DNA from 4 places in the Thalassotalea agariperforans genome. Region 1 is predicted to be linked to each of the others. Evidence: predicted binding sites of a transcription regulator. Region 1 holds the regulator's gene; each other region holds the start of a gene.
The links. The regulator LexA, encoded in region 1, represses DNA repair genes until DNA is damaged. The targets are predictions, from matches to a motif close to TACTGTATNNNNATACAGTA.
Positions count from the first base shown of each region.

Region 2: a site for LexA is predicted at 2,257-2,276, ahead of ACSLUO_RS08990 (LexA family protein). Genes of this name have one in related genera too.
Region 3: a site for LexA is predicted at 2,021-2,040, ahead of ACSLUO_RS02340 (YebG family protein). Genes of this name have one in related genera too.
Region 4: a site for LexA is predicted at 1,852-1,871, ahead of ruvA (Holliday junction branch migration protein RuvA). Genes of this name have one in related genera too.

Region 1 covers NZ_JBQMWH010000004.1:64,895-68,953, reverse strand. Annotated here, with positions in the region: gene ACSLUO_RS07575 (HD domain-containing phosphohydrolase) at 1-1,072, opposite strand, end outside; gene lexA (transcriptional repressor LexA) at 1,463-2,077, shown strand; gene coxB (cytochrome c oxidase subunit II) at 2,442-4,004, shown strand.
Region 2 covers NZ_JBQMWH010000005.1:102,070-106,128, forward strand. Annotated here, with positions in the region: gene ACSLUO_RS08985 (AAA family ATPase) at 1-1,909, opposite strand, end outside; gene ACSLUO_RS08990 (LexA family protein) at 2,296-2,709, shown strand; gene ACSLUO_RS08995 (Y-family DNA polymerase) at 2,697-3,953, shown strand; gene ACSLUO_RS09000 (SOS response-associated peptidase) at 3,961-4,059, shown strand, end outside.
Region 3 covers NZ_JBQMWH010000001.1:522,817-526,875, forward strand. Annotated here, with positions in the region: gene ACSLUO_RS02330 (hypothetical protein) at 1-1,156, shown strand, start outside; gene trhA (PAQR family membrane homeostasis protein TrhA) at 1,175-1,825, opposite strand; gene ACSLUO_RS02340 (YebG family protein) at 2,087-2,404, shown strand; gene ACSLUO_RS02345 (M48 family metallopeptidase) at 2,416-3,108, shown strand; gene ACSLUO_RS02350 (response regulator) at 3,622-3,987, shown strand; gene ACSLUO_RS02355 (chemotaxis protein) at 3,984-4,059, shown strand, end outside.
Region 4 covers NZ_JBQMWH010000007.1:39,632-43,690, forward strand. Annotated here, with positions in the region: gene ruvB (Holliday junction branch migration DNA helicase RuvB) at 64-1,074, opposite strand; gene ruvA (Holliday junction branch migration protein RuvA) at 1,126-1,746, opposite strand; gene ruvC (crossover junction endodeoxyribonuclease RuvC) at 1,943-2,470, opposite strand; gene ACSLUO_RS10850 (ABC transporter substrate-binding protein) at 2,818-4,059, opposite strand, start outside.

The DNA of each region.
Region 1 (4,059 bases):
CAACGGAAAAAGGCGTTTGAAATACGGCTTTACTTAGCGGTCCTTTTTTATGATTGTTTGCGGTTGGGAAAACGGAATGCAACATGTCCAATTCATGCGATTCAAATTTTTCAACTAACTCGCTCCAAGTAAAACCATTCACAAAAGTGATAGGTAAATTGAGCATATCTGAAATGGCATAAAGTAAATCAACGCCATAGCCATGAGGCTCGCCACCAACACTAAAGTCTATTGGTGGCCAGTTGCTTTCATTAGAAATTTTAATATTGGGGTATTTAGCTAATGTTTCCAGTTGAGCTGGATTTAACGTTAACGGTGCCAGTTTGGGTAAGGCGGATGTTGTCTGTTGTTGATTTGACGCAATTAATTCACCGAGCGCATTAAAAATATACATCTCGGTTGATAATTGATTTGATTGATGCTGACTGGCTAAATAATCGGATAAATTTGATAAGGGAATATCAGCAGCTAAAACAGTGTTACTGTTTTTTAACTTGATTGAGTACGTTTGACCGGGAGCTTGTAAATGGCTAAATAAATAAGGTTGTGTTTTGTGTACTTGATTGATTTGAGCTTGTTTAAACCAAACCCTTTCTTTAGGGTTGTAATTGGTCTTTTCTGTGTGAGTTACTCGTAACTTAAAGTTATGGTCGTAATAATGTGTTTGTTTTATCTTATCTTGAATATCAATTACTAACCATCGATCACTAATTGCTGCTTGATATTGTTGACGAACGGTTTCACTGGTCTTTAAGTTGATAACTTCATAAAAGTGGCCATTATCATAACCGACATACAAGGCATAAAGCAGTGGATTGGTTTCAATGATTTGTGACAACAAGGAGCGTAGGGCTGTTTTATCTTCACTGCTTTTATCAATAATTTCTTGGCTTTTAGATAAAATACGAACGGTATTTTCTGCATTTTCATTGATGCTTTTTAAATAATTTGCGGTATTTTGAGTGGTTAAATTAAAAAGCTTAACTCTAGATTCAATTGCAAGATTTTCACTGAAATAGTATTGCAGGCCGATAGCAATTGAAGCGGTAATAATCGTTGAGAAAATAAACACGCTCACCACGGTTAAGCGTATGGAAAACTTAATTCTTCTCTTGATTTGTTTTAATAATACTAACAAGTTATTAACTATCCATGTTATCTACTTAAACATAAAACTAGCATTAACAAATTAATAAGTATAGGTTTTTTGTATTATTTTTAGGCATGAAAATCATCGATATATTAACACCATTCTCTTCAATCAATGCCTTTCTTCTAATCCTTTAAATTCTTGCTAAGCGATTACTTTCTTATACGGATTGGTATAATACCTAGCGCTTTTAATATTGCTTGATTATTTTTACGGTTAAATAGCCGCTTTATTTTAAGTGATAGTTTACTTGAGTTTATATACAGTCTGTATATACTGACAGTTATCACTGTATAAAGTAACAGGAATAATATGCGTCCATTAACCCCACGACAAGGTCAAATATTTGATCTGATCAAAGAAAAAATTGCCGAAACCGGTATGCCGCCAACTCGAGCTGAAATAGCTGATTTTTTTGGTTTTAAGTCAGCAAATGCGGCAGAAGAGCATTTAAAAGCGTTAGCCAAAAAAGGCTATATTGAAATGTTACCAGGTACTTCAAGAGGCATTCGTTTAGCCGAAGAATTTATTGAAGAAGAAGGATTACCTTTGATTGGCCGTGTTGCTGCGGGTGAACCTATTCTTGCCCAAGAACATGTGGAAGAGCATTACAAGGTAGATGGCAGTTTATTTCACCCTCATGCCGATTATTTGTTGCGAGTTCATGGCGAAAGTATGAAAGATATTGGCATACTCGATGGCGACTTATTAGCGGTTCATCAAACCACGGATGTTAAAAATGGCCAAGTAATTGTTGCCCGAGTGGAAGATGATGTCACCGTTAAGCGCTTTAAGCGTGATGGTAATATTGTTTATTTACATGCAGAAAACGAAGACTTTTCACCTATTAAAGTTGATCTTGCCAGCCAGCAATTTAATGTTGAAGGAATTGCGGTTGGGGTTATTCGAAACGCCGATTGGATGTAAACTTATATTTATTTTTTGAAAAGGATTAATCTTGATCCTTTTCTATCTCTGTCTTTCTCATCATTTTTTCATTAATTTTCATCTAACACCTATCGTAGCTCCTTTTAGAGTTAATACTCCATTGATTTTATTGGCTTTTTAAAGTAATTGCTCAAAAATTAAACATTGACCTATGTCAATATTTGAGTAATTCTAATTCTGAAAGTGAACAAAAAAATAACTAAATAATTATAAAAGACAACGGCTTTCAGCCTTTTTGTCACAATAAAATAACCGATAAACAACAGAATATGAGTCAGTGGGCTGTGTATTACTCTGTGTGCTTATTTTGTTTTCTTTTAAAGGACAGAGGAGATGTCGAGTGATGAGACGTAACCTAGGTTGGCTGTTTTTGGGAAGTATTGTTTCCAGTTCAGCTTGGGCTGATATGCAACTAAACCTAACAAAAGGTGTTACTGCAGTTAGTCGTGAAGTTTATGATTTGCATATGTTAGTCATGTGGATTTGTACTGCCATTGGCGCTGTGGTGTTCGGTGCTATGTTTTGGTCGATGATATTCCACCGTAAATCAAGAGGTGTAAAAGCAGCTACCTTTCATGAAAGCACTAAGGTTGAAATTCTTTGGACCGCAATCCCTGTTGTTATTCTTATTGCAATGGCTGTACCTGCAACAAGTACGCTAATTGATATGGAAAATAATGACAATTCAGATATTACTATCCAAGTTACTGGCTCCCAGTGGAAATGGCACTATAAATATTTTGACCAAGATATTGAATTTTATTCCGTATTATCAACACCAAAAGAACAATATCAAAACCAAAATGGCAGCTCTGCCCAAAAAGGTGAACATTATCTGCTAGAAGTGGATAAACACTTAGTGATCCCGGTGAATAAAAAAGTACGTTTTTTAATTACTTCTGACGATGTTATTCATTCTTGGTGGGTACCCGCGTTTGCGGTAAAACAAGATGCCAATCCAGGTTTTATTAACGAAGCTTGGACGATTGTTGATGAACCCGGTATTTATCGCGGCCAGTGTGCTGAGCTATGTGGTAAAGATCATGGTTTTATGCCTGTGGTTGTTGAGGTAAAAACCGAAGCAGACTACGCCATTTGGCTTGATGAACAAAAAGCGTTAATTGCGCAAGCGGCAGCTGCTGAAAAAGCCTCATTAAATGCCACTTTAGGCTTAGATGAGTTGATGACATTAGGTGAGCAAACTTACATGGCACATTGTGCTGCTTGTCACCAACCAACCGGTTTAGGTTTACCGCCAGCGTTTCCTGCTTTAAAAGGCAGCCCAATTGCCTTAGGTGAGGCTGCTGCTCATATTGATATTGTGGTAAATGGTCGTGCTGGTACTGGTATGCAAGGCTACGGTAAACAACTGACGTTAAAAGAACTTGCTGCTGTTGTGACTTACGAACGTAATGCGTGGGGTAACAATACTGGTGATGCCATTCAGGCTGCAGATGTTGGTGCTATCGTAGGTACCGCACCGGTCGGTGAAGTTGAAGCGGTTGTTGCAGAGGTTAAAGAGCAAGTTGCTGACACCATTGAAGAACTCAGCCCAACCGAAGACTTAAATAAAACCTATAGCTTAGATGAAATGATGGTTATGGGTGAAGAAGTATATGCCAGCTCGTGTGCTGCTTGTCATCAAGCGTCAGGCGAAGGTATGGCGCCGGTATTTCCTGCTTTAAAAGCCAGCCCAATTGCCCTTGGCGATGTTAATACCCACATTGATATGGTGTTAAATGGTAGTGCTAAAAATCCGGCAATGGCAGCTTTCAAAGGTATGTTAACCAATACACAAATGGCCGCAGTTGTTACTTACGAGCGCAATGCTTGGGGTAATAATACCGGTGATGTTGTTCAACCCGCGGACGTTGCTAATTTAAGCAACCAAGCAAGTGCGAAGTAAGGAGGCCTTATTATGACAACAGAAACACTTCATGATTCGCACGCTGATGGCGAGC
Region 2 (4,059 bases), on a different contig from region 1:
TTATTGCAATAGATATAATAATTTTATCTTCAAGCTCTGCCTTATCGTTATTAGCTACAACTATCTCATTACTTACTTCAAACAGCTTATTTTTAATAGAATCTTGCCCATCAGGCAGTATTACTTCAGATTTATCCGCAAATACCCCTCTATATACCAACTGCAAGTCAGATAACAATAGATCACCAGTTTCAGGCTTCATATGAAGTAAAGCTGTCAATTTATTATATTGTTCTTCTCCCCCACAATACTCTGCTAAATTACGAGCAAATGGAATACAAGCCAGCACACACTTAATGTCTACAGATAACTGAGACTTCCAAAAAGTAAGGACATCTCGTTGGTAGCGCTCCTGCTCAAGAAGTATTTCTGTATCCGTTTTTAATGCAAATAAACGCTTAGCGCCATAAATGCCTATTCGACTACAAATTGTTCTATGAAAATCAAAGTTATGAGTTAAAAATAGAATCTTAAAATTTGGTCTTTCGGATAACTCTTTTAAGTATTCTATTATTGAGTATTTATTTTTGTAATCAAAAGAATCTGCAATATCATCAATGACAAATAAAACGTCACCTTCTTGTCGTTTCCTTACTTCAATTTCGAACAATAAATTAAGTATATATAAAGCACGTCGTTCTCCTTGACTAAGAACATCCATTAAGATTGCTTTACCAACATTTTTAACGTCTCTTCCGTCATCAAAGTCAAAGCTAATTGTTGGTGTAGCACTATTAAGAATTACATCTTCTTGATTCTTAACACTTAGGCTAAAAGGAACATTAAAACGTTTATTAAACACTTTAACTACTTCTTCCCAAGTCGTTTGTTCTTCTTTTGCTTTTTGAGTAATATCTAAAATCAGCTTTTTATTTGTGTCGTATATCTCAACGAGTTCGTTCGACATCCCTTTGTGCTGTTGTAGATAAGCTAACCACAACTTGTTCTGCAATGTTTTATAATCAGCCAATTCAGGCAATAACCATTTATGTTCGGTTAAGTAATCTCTTAGTTTTTTAGTATCAACATTACTTAATTTTTTATCTATTGCTGCAAACTTCTTTGCCAAGCCAGCATCACTTAGGACTTTAGCTTGCTCACCATCAATTAGCTGTTGTAACTCTTTATGAGTAAAAACCTCTTGTTTATTTCCATCTAGAGTCAAATTGACAGTATGTTTAGCACCAAAAAAACCAGTGTCATTAAGACTTTTTGAAATGCTATTAGCACTTTGATGGTTAAATGATTTTGAAAGAATTGGGGACTTATCAACTAGGTTTTCATATGTTTCAATATATTCATTAAGTTCTTTACTGAGATTACCTGAACTTATCAATTGCAAAGCTTTTTCATTAAACAGCTCGTTATAACTGATGTCAGATAATTGTGAAAAATCATCTTTTTGCTGATTTAATTCAGAAATCAAATCATAAAACTCCTTTTCACTTCTACCGAAACAATTACATAGCACTGATTCAACACTTTCCTTTCTTCCAGATATACCAGAGCTAGCCTTTAGGCTTTTTACAAACTCTACCCTCTTGCTTTGTATCTTTTTTAGGGCGTCGTCGTACTGTTGTTTTAAGGTGTCATTTACTAATAAAAGTGAAACTTGCTCCGAAGAGTAGCTTTCTTGATATGGTTTAATTACAAAAACATCGGCACTATCAATTGATCTACCATCTGACAACACATCACGTTTGGTGGCTCTTTCAGGAAAAATAACATCCTTACTTTCAGTTTTTGTAGCTATATCATCAAAGGTTCGAGCTAAAGAGCTTTTCATAAATCCATTTGGAGCATAGATAGAATAAACGCCTTTGCTCCTATGATTTACTGCGAGGTCAAATTCGAAATTTAGTTTACCTATTCCATAACAATTTTCTAAGGCTATATTTAGCTTGTCCATTTTTACTCCTGTTAATCTCGATTGACGAAAATAATAAAAAAGCGATTATCATATTACATCAGGGTATGAATATATTATTCAAGTGCAATCTAAGTTTTAAGTCACTTAGTTTGATCTGTATAAGGTTTTTATTAGAGGAGTTATTAAAGTGTACCTGTGGGGGCAGGTTCGTTAGAACGTCAGCAATGTTGTTTACTTCATTAACGTCTGATATTTTGAATTCATTTAAGTCTAATTTGTCGGTTCACTTGTCGTTAGATAATCTTAGGCTAATGTCCGTTCGTATCTAAGCGGACATTAGCTTCTTTATTTCTCGACAAATATTCCATAATTTTCACTAAATGATATACTGCTCAAATATACAGTGTTTTTTGTTTGGCGCTTTTATGAAAGTTATTCCTATTTATATTGAAGCCGGTATTTCTGGTTTTGAATCGCCTGCGGCAGAATATAAAGAGCTTGGCTTGTCACTCGACCAGTTATTAATTACTAAACCTGACGCAACCTTCATTGGTGTTGCGAAAGGACAATCAATGGTAGAAGTTGGCATTTTTGATGGTGATTTACTCATTGTTAATCGAGCTGAGCAGGTTAGAGATGGTGATGTTGTCGTTGCTAGCTTTAACGGCTGCTTTACTTGTAAGCTTATTGATACCCAGCGCGCCCAGCTTATTTCTGCCTCTAAAACCCATAAAACAGTAAACATTACTGAAGGTGATGATTTTCAAATTGAAGGCGTGGTAACACGCTCTATTCGTTTACACCGTCAAGCCAGTGAGTTAATAGCATGTATGCGTTAGTTGATGCGGTTTCTTACTATGCGTCAGCTGAAAAGGTTTTTGACCCATCGATAAGAAACAAACCCGTAGTTGTTTTAACCAACAACGATGGTTGTGTTTGTGCCGTTTGCCCAATTGCTAAACAGCTTGGCATTCCTAAGTTTAAACCTTACTTTCAAATCAAATATTTTTTAGATAAACATCACGTCGTTGTTCGTTCATCCAACTACGAATTGTATGCAGATTTAAGCGATAGAATGATGAATGTTATAGGCCGCTTTTGTGATAACCAATATGTGTATTCGATTGATGAATCATTTCTCTATTTCGAAAACTATCATGCAATCATTAATGACTGGCACAGCTACGGACATAAAATTGTTGATACTGTTTGGCAAGAAACGCGTTTACCCGTTGGTGTTGGTTTTGGCCCAACCGCAACACTTGCCAAAGCGGCAAATCATGCAGCAAAAAAGTTATCAGGCTTTAATGGTGTTGCGGTTATTGATACTGATAAATCAAGACAAGATATTCTTAAACGCATGTCAGTTACCGATGTTTGGGGCATAGGTAACAGGCTAGGTAAAAAGCTTAATTTACTTGGCATTAAAAACGCTTGGCAATTAGCGAACCAAAATCCGAAAGCGATGCGTAGCCAATTTGGTGTTGTCGTTGAGCGCACGGTTAATGAGCTAAATGGTATTAGCGCGTTATCGTGGGATGATGTAAAACAGCCGAAGAAAGAAATATTTTCAACTCGAAGTTTTGGCCAGCGAATTACCGACATTGATTCATTAAGAGCAGCGCTTGTTACTCATAGCAGTGTTGTTGCTCGAAAATTAAGAAAACAAACATCACTTGTTAAGCGATTACTAATTTTTGCTGCCAGCTCACCTCATGATGACAACTACGTAAAACGCTCGTTTATTTACACCTTTCCTTTAGGTACTGATAACTCATTAACCATGGCAAATGCGGTGTCAGCCATGGTGCCACATCTTTTTCAAGTAGGCGTACAGTATTATCGTTGTGGTGTTGGCGCTATTGAATTACATGACCAAGCCTTTACCCAGTATGATTTATTTGAAACACAAAAAGAATCACCTGAATTAATGTTCATGTTAGATAAAATCAACCATCGTTATGGCGCTGATACGTTAAAAATAGCAACCGAAGGTAAAGCAGAAAAATGGCAAATGCGAAGAGCATTCTTATCGCCAAGTTATACAAGCAAGTGGTCTGATATACCAAAAATAAACTGTTGAGGTAAATATGTGTGGTCGATTTAGTGTAGACAATGGGTTAACGCCAATAGTTAGCGAACTATTTAATACAAATTACAGCGTAGAAACTAACGATAATTTAAGTCCA
Region 3 (4,059 bases), on a different contig from region 1:
TGATTTTTATTTACAAGATGAGAATTGGCAAACCATTAAAAAGTACCAGCCTAATGCACAAGGTGTGGTTAATCTGATCATTACCAAAGAAAATATCAATTATACCATTGTAGCAAAAACACGTTCAGGCGATGCGCCAGAAGGTTATGATATTGTTAGTCATCAAAATGTTAAAACAGCTACTCAAGCTGTATATTTCGCTCAATATGACAATAAAGTTAATAACAATGCTTGCCAATGTGTAAAACAAGATTTACAACTGCGACACCGACCATTTGCTAGTCGTGAACAAGTGCTAAGCTCAGCTAATTTTGCCAGTTGGCAAGCAATTGATGAACGTACTACTGAGTTTACCGATGTTGAAGTGTGTCGTGATAAATCGTCGGCTTGGCCGAAACACTCTTTTGCGGTTTTAGGTAAAAATAGCCAAGATGAAGTGATTGGCGCAACTGAATTTGTTGATGATTTTTCTTCAGCAAATAATGGCTTTTGGCAAGCAACAGCCGTTGATGTTGCCGAGTATGAGTTAACCTTAGCTAAAAACCATCAAATGGTAACTACGAGCCAGTTAATTTCAGGGCGTCATCATTTTGCTTTTAATGTGCCATCAAGCCAGCGAGAGGTGTATTTATTTAAGAGTCACCCTTATATAAGTGAAGCGGTGTTTGTTTCAGAAGCGAGCCATCAGTTTGTTGATGTAACTTCGTTATTAGGTACTTTTAAATTACAGCGGCAACGACGCATCGCATCTGAAATTGCCGAGCAATCACTTGATGTGCAAGCAAGTAAAGAGTTACCTGATATCGACCAACAATATTTATCGGAATTAAGTGCTGATGGTAGCTATGATTTTAGCCAGGTTAAAAGCCATCCAATGTTAATTGCTGAATTTGATTATTTAACCTTGATCAATAATGTCAGCATTCCTGTTAAATGGACTTATTATGGCCCAGCTAAAGGTACTTTACCGATCGTTAAACCTCCTGCTGATCATCAAGCGATTATTGGCGATAAAAATAACATTTATAAAACAAAAATTACTTTGTTAAAGAGTAACGCGACCAATAAGTATCAAGAATATATTGCTTACGCACAATCAGCAGATCCAAGAGAATTTTCTGATGATATTGAACGTATTGTTTTAGAGGTGAATTAGCCCCTAGCGAGTGATGCTTTAAATATAAAGCATCATGGCAAAGTGACAGCCGGCAGCAGCTAAAACAAATAAATGCCAAATGGCATGGTTATAAGGGATCTTTTTTTGGACATAAAAAATGATCCCTAAGCTATACAACAAGCCACCACAAGCCAATAATAATAAACCAGTAAATGGCAACGCTTGATAAAGTTGCTTTATCACAAATAACGAAATAAACCCCATACCTAAATAAGTGAGCAAAGAAGTTATTTTATATTGGTGACCAAATTTCAGTTTAAAAACCACACCTGCACATGCTAGCAGCCAGATCAAAACCAATAAGCTATAGCCTAACGTACCCTGTAAAGTGATCAACATTAATGGCGTGTAGGTACCGGCAATCAAAATATAAATAGCACAATGATCAACTAATTTAAGTATGGCTTTTGCTTTTTCATTAATAATGGCGTGATATAACGTTGATGCCATAAACAGTAATACCAAAGAAGTTCCATAAATTGCAAAGCTAACAATTTTTGTTGCGTCTTGTTCAAAGGCGGCAACCACCAACAATAGCGTTAAGCCGGCAACACTTAATAAAGCGCCAATACCATGACTAACCGCGTTAGCAATTTCTTCTGCTAGGCTATATGCTTTGCTGGCTTTCTCAATTCCCAAGGTTTGCATTGCTATTACTCTTTGTTCTTTTCGTTATTAGAAAACACTATTAGGTGTACACGTGTACGCTGAATGGTAACAGAGTTAAGGTATCAATGTAAGAGGTCTAACCTGTTTTAATTATGTTAAAGAATATTATTTAAGAAAGGATCGTACTCAAAAAAATCAGATAACTTTCAGCTTTAAACATGGCTATGTTTGTGTTACTGTTGTTTTATACAGTTTTGTTGTATTTAATTGTCGCTGACAAGATACTATTGGGGAAATAAAATGGCAGTTGAAAGTCGATTTGTTGTAATGAGAAACGGGGTGGAGGTTCAAACATTCATGGATAAAAAAGCCGCTGATGATTACGATAAAATGCTAGATATGGCTGATAATTTAGCTGAAATGTTTAATAAAGCACCAGCGGAATTAACTGAAAGCTTGGTGGAAGAGTTGAGTATTTATTTAGCGCAAAACCGTGAAGATGTGTTAATTGCATTACAAGCTAAAAAACCAAAACCTGTTAAAAAGCCTGCTGCTAAGCCGGCAGCAAAAAAAGCCGGTGTTGTTACTGATATTGCAGCGAATAAAGAGTCTGCTTAATAATATCCAATATGAAGTACCAGTTGCACTTTAGTAATAAACGCAAAACCATCGCGTTACAAATAAAACAAGGTGATCTGGTGGTTCGAGCTCCTGCTTATTTAACTAAGCAACAAGTTGAACAGTTTGTTTTGTCAAAACAGGCATGGGTAACTAAAAAATTAGCGATTATCGAACAGCAAAAACCGGCCACGTTTTCGTATCAAGATGGTGATTCGCTTTTTGTTTTTGGTAAAACAAGGCGCTTTACGGTGTTAATGGGCGATGTTCAAAACGTTTGTCTATTAGAAGACAGCTTGGTTGTTACGTTAACCACATCACAAAACTTATTAGCCAACAAAGCGTTATTGCTAAGAACACTTATTCTTGATTGGTTTCGCCAACAAGTTGACACCTACTTACAGGAAAAATTGTTTTTTTACCAAAACGTCACCGGGCTTTGTGCTACGAGTGTTAAAATACGGATTTATAAATCTCGTTGGGGGAGTTGTAATAGTAAACGCGCGCTGACCTTTAATACCTTATTAGCTATGGTCCCTAAAGCCGTATTTGATTACGTTATTGTTCATGAACTATGCCATATCAAGCATATGAACCATTCTGCCGCTTTTTGGCAATTGGTTGCCAGTTATATGCCTGATTATCAACAACAAAAACATTGGCTAAAAATAAATCAGAAACAATTGTCTTTACCTGAACTATAACTACCCATCTTGCTAAATCGCCTGTTTTATCTCGATTCTCTTTCTGAATCTTACTCTTTGAAATATCGATAAATATCCTATCTTTCGCTGAAATTTATTGGCGGCTATTTAGCTTGGCATAATTATTGTTTGAAACTTATTTAATAAGGTTGTGGTCATAACTATAAGGCCACTTAACAATGAGGCAGTTATGAAAAGAATGGTATTTAGCTTGAAGATAACGTTGATCTATTTAGCATCGGCGATTTTATCGTTATTAATTTTACGTAGTCTTATTGGTTTTTAACGCTTAATTTATCTCGAATAATAAAGTGCTACCTGAGCATTAATTTTAATCTTACTTCAAAGAATAAGGTTTTAGATGCTTTATTGCTCAGATATTGATAAATTCCTCGCCAACCCATTAATGTCATATTTATGTTAATTTCATCATGATTTCATTTAACATACGGGTTAAATTAAGGTAGATTAGTGATTCTAAAATAAAAAAAATAATATTAAGGGTTATATTTGATGAGTGTCTCTGTACTCATTTGCGACGATTCTAATCTTGCGCGTAAACAAGTTAAAAGAAGTCTTCCTGAGCAATGGGAAGTTGATGTAGCAATTGCAACCAATGGTAAAGAAGGGCTTGAACACCTTCGGAATAATCCTATCGATGTCCTCTTTTTAGATCTGACAATGCCTGAAATTGACGGTATTGGCGTGCTTCAAGGTATTAGAGATGAAAATATCAATTGCCATGTTTTTGTTATCTCTGCCGATATTCAGCCCGAAATGCAAAATAAAGTGCTTAATTTAGGCGCTAAAGCTTTTTTACGTAAACCAGTCAGCCCCGAAGTATTAGCTGAAAAACTAAGTGAGCATGGTTATATATGAGCGCCTTTAATTTGAACGAAGACCAACAAGATTGCTTACAAGAGCTAATTAATGTTGCTATGGGGCAAGCGA
Region 4 (4,059 bases), on a different contig from region 1:
TTATTTAAAATTTAGTAAATAGCTAAACCATTCCGTATAAGCTCAGGTAAAGTGCCTTTTCACTTATGCTTGTGACGGTAAATCAAAACCTAAATGTAAATAAGCAGCATCAGTTGCAATTCGGCCACGTGGCGTGCGCTGCAAAAAACCTTGCTGAATTAAAAATGGTTCAAGCACATCTTCAATGGTTTCGCGCTCTTCACCAATAGCCGCAGCTAAATTATCAACACCAACAGGGCCGCCCATGAACTTTTCAATAATGGCTTGTAATAGTTTACGGTCCATAATATCAAAACCTTCGGTGTCAACTTCTAGCATATCAAGTGCCCGTTGAGCGGTTGTTTCATTAACAACGCCTGCGGTTTTAACATCGGCATAATCACGCACTCGCCGTAATAAACGATTGGCAATACGCGGCGTACCTCGAGAACGTTTCGCTATTTCAAAAGCGCCTTGCTCATCCATGGTTAAATTTAAAAAATGCGCTGATCGTTTTACAATTTCAGTTAAATCTTTAGTTTTATAAAATTCTAAGCGTTGCACAATACCAAAGCGATCTCTTAAAGGTGAGGTTAACGAACCTGCCCGTGTAGTTGCGCCAATCAAAGTAAAAGCCGGTAAATCTAATTTAATTGAACGCGCCGCCGGACCTTCACCTATCATAATATCTAATTGGTAATCTTCCATTGCAGGATACAAAATTTCTTCAACTACAGGACTCAAACGATGAATTTCATCAATGAACAGCACGTCATTTTCTTCTAAATTTGTTAATAGTGCGGCTAAATCACCGGCCTTTTCTAATACCGGCCCTGATGTTGTCCGAATATTAACGCCCATTTCATTTGCGACAATATTGGCTAACGTGGTTTTACCTAACCCCGGCGGACCAAAAATTAATAAGTGATCTAGCGGTTCAGCTCGTTTTATTGCAGCTTCAATAAAAATTTCCATTTGTGATTTTACGTGATCTTGGCCGGTATAATCAGCCAACATTTTAGGGCGAATAGCGCGATCTACCCCTTCATCTTCACGGGTTGCAATAGGTTGGATCAGTCGATCAGCTTCAATCATAAATAGCGTATCTTTTTAATATAGAGAAAAATGAACAAGTAAAATCAAAGTTTATAACATCGCTTTTAATGCGTCACGAATTAACGCTTCACTCGACATCCCCACTTGATATATACCTCGAACCGCTTTTTCGGCTTGTGCTGAACTATAACCAAGAGAAACCAAGGCATTAATAGCATCACCTTTATGATCACTGTGAACTAAGCTTGTTGCTTCACCACCTGATAAAGGCATTGCATCGGTTGCCGGTGTATGAATATCACTTTGCCAATCTTTTAACCTATCGCGCATTTCAATTAATAAACGTTCGGCGGTTTTTTTACCGACACCTGGAATTTTTACTATTGTGGTGAGGTCATCATGAGCAACACAACTTACAAATTGCTCAGCCGACATACCAGATAATATAGCTAAGCCTAATTTAGGGCCAACACCATTCACCTTGATTAACAAGCGAAACAACTTACGTTCAGTTTTATTGGCAAAACCATACAATAATTGAGCATCTTCTCTCACGACAAAATGAGTATATATTGTTGCTTCACTATCGATTTCAGGTAAAGAATAAATACTGGTCATCGGCATTGATATTTCATAGCCAACACCATGGCATTCAATTAAAATTTCTGGTGCAGTTTTTTCTAATAATTTTCCACGAAGACGGCCGATCACTTAATTCACCTTTCATTAATTTACATATATTCAAGCTATCTCAACTTGCCCGTTCAACAGCTTGAGATGATTTGGCTATAACCTGTTTATTTGCCAAAACAATAACACTATATAAATATACAGTAAAGTAACTTTTACCTTTAAGGACAACACTGTTCACAAGCAGTCAGCCGCTAACCCAGCTCAAGATAAAAATTTAGCGTAACCGGCCTCTAACAGTTTTAGAAGCCTGACCTGACATTTTCAACAAAGACTCATAACTATGACCATGGCATAAAGCAACGGCAAGTGCATCTGCCGCATCAGCCTGTGGCGCGGCAGGTAATTTTAAAATAGAGCACACCATATGTTGTACTTGTTCTTTAGATGCAGCGCCCGTACCAACAACTGACTGCTTAATTTGGCGGGCTGAATATTCAGCAATGGTTAAATCGGCATTCGTTGCCGCGACAATTGCAGCGCCTCGCGCTTGGCCAAGCTTAAGTGCAGAATCTGGGTTTTTTGCCATAAAGACTTGCTCAATAGCAAACATGTCCGGCTGAAATTGAAGAATAAGTTCTGACACGCCAGCAAAGATAGTTTGTAATCGAGGGCCGAGTTCTTTACCAGCAGAAATTGCTTTAATACAACCACTGCCCAAATAAGTAAAATTACGCCCTTCTTGTTTAATAATGCCATAACCCGTTAAGCGAGAGCCGGGATCAATACCGAGAATAATGGACAAAGTACAACCTGAACAAAAATCTTATCATGCAGGGAAGTTTATCAGTTTTTACTAGGGTCTGTTTATCTTTGTTTAATAATTTAGCTGAGAGATAAAATCGTTTTAATCAAGGCTGAAATTATGTCGTTTAGTCATCTAAACCAATAATTTTTAACGCCGAGTAAAGCGATTTTAGCCTCAGCCCACAGGGCAATGGCTATTTTTTACACTAGCTGCATTAGAATTTCACTCATTTGGAATAAGCAAACAACGTTCATTCTGCGTTGCTATCACTAAAAATAGCCTATTGCTGAAAATATAAACAAAGTTAACAGACCCTAAAAGTTATAGCCTTGATTCATTTACATTTATGGCTTGCTGATTAAATGATCGGAAAGTAGTTGATAGAAGTTTTTTTGATCTATCGGTTTTGCCAAGTGCGCATTAAAACCAGAACTTAAATATTGGCTTACTTCTTCTTTCATAACATTCGCAGTTAAAGCAATAATAGGAACTTTGCTGCCTAATTCTCGAATATTTTGACAAGCTCCAACGCCATCAAGCTCTGGCATCTGAATATCCATCAAAATAATATCCGGTTGCGCTTGTTGGTAAAGATTAATTGCTTCAATGCCATTTTGTGCAAGGTAAACCTTTGCTTTGGTTAACTCGAGCATTTTTTTAACGACCATTTGGTTAATACGGTTATCTTCGGCAACAAGTATAATTTTATCGTGTAGATCTGGAGCATTGATCACTTCAGCTGCTGAGTTAATTTCTTGGTCAACCACCAACTTATCAACTTTAACCATAGGTAAATTAACCATAAAGCTTGTGCCAACTTGCTCTTTACTTTTAACGCGAATTTCACCGCCCATCAAATTAGTTAAGTTTTGTGATATCGCCATGCCTAGTCCAGTACCGCCATATTTACGAGTAGTTGAACTATCTGCTTGGGTGAAATGATGAAACAACTTAGCTAGAGCAATTTCATTCATACCAATTCCGGTATCGGTAATAGTAAAACTTATGCCTTTTAAATAATGGTTAAGTTTAACATTCAATTCAACAGAGCCTTGTTCAGTAAACTTAATGGCATTAAACAATAAATTAACCAATATTTGTTTGATACGAACTTGATCACCTAACCAATACGATGGCAAGTTATCTTCAATGCTCAGTTTAAAAGTTAATGATTTTTCTTGTGCTAAGGTACTAAATTCATACTCTATTTCATTTAAAAGGATTGATAAATTAAACTCGCAACATTCAATTTGTAATTGCCCTGCTTCAATTTTAGAAAAATCTAATATTTCATTAACAATCGTCAATAACTTTTTCGTTGAAGAAATGGCATTACTCACCAATTCAACACCATTATTACTGAGCTGCTCATTACGCAATAACTGTAATGAACCGTATATGCCATTCATTGGTGTTCTAATTTCATGGCTCATATTAGCCACAAATAAACTCTTTGCTCGATTAGCGATTTCTGCTTTTTCTTTTTCTTGCTCTAACTGAGCATTTTGAGAACTTACCAGCGCATTCTTTTCATTTAAATCATCATTAAGCTTTTGCAAAGATAAGGTTTTTTCGGTAACACTTTT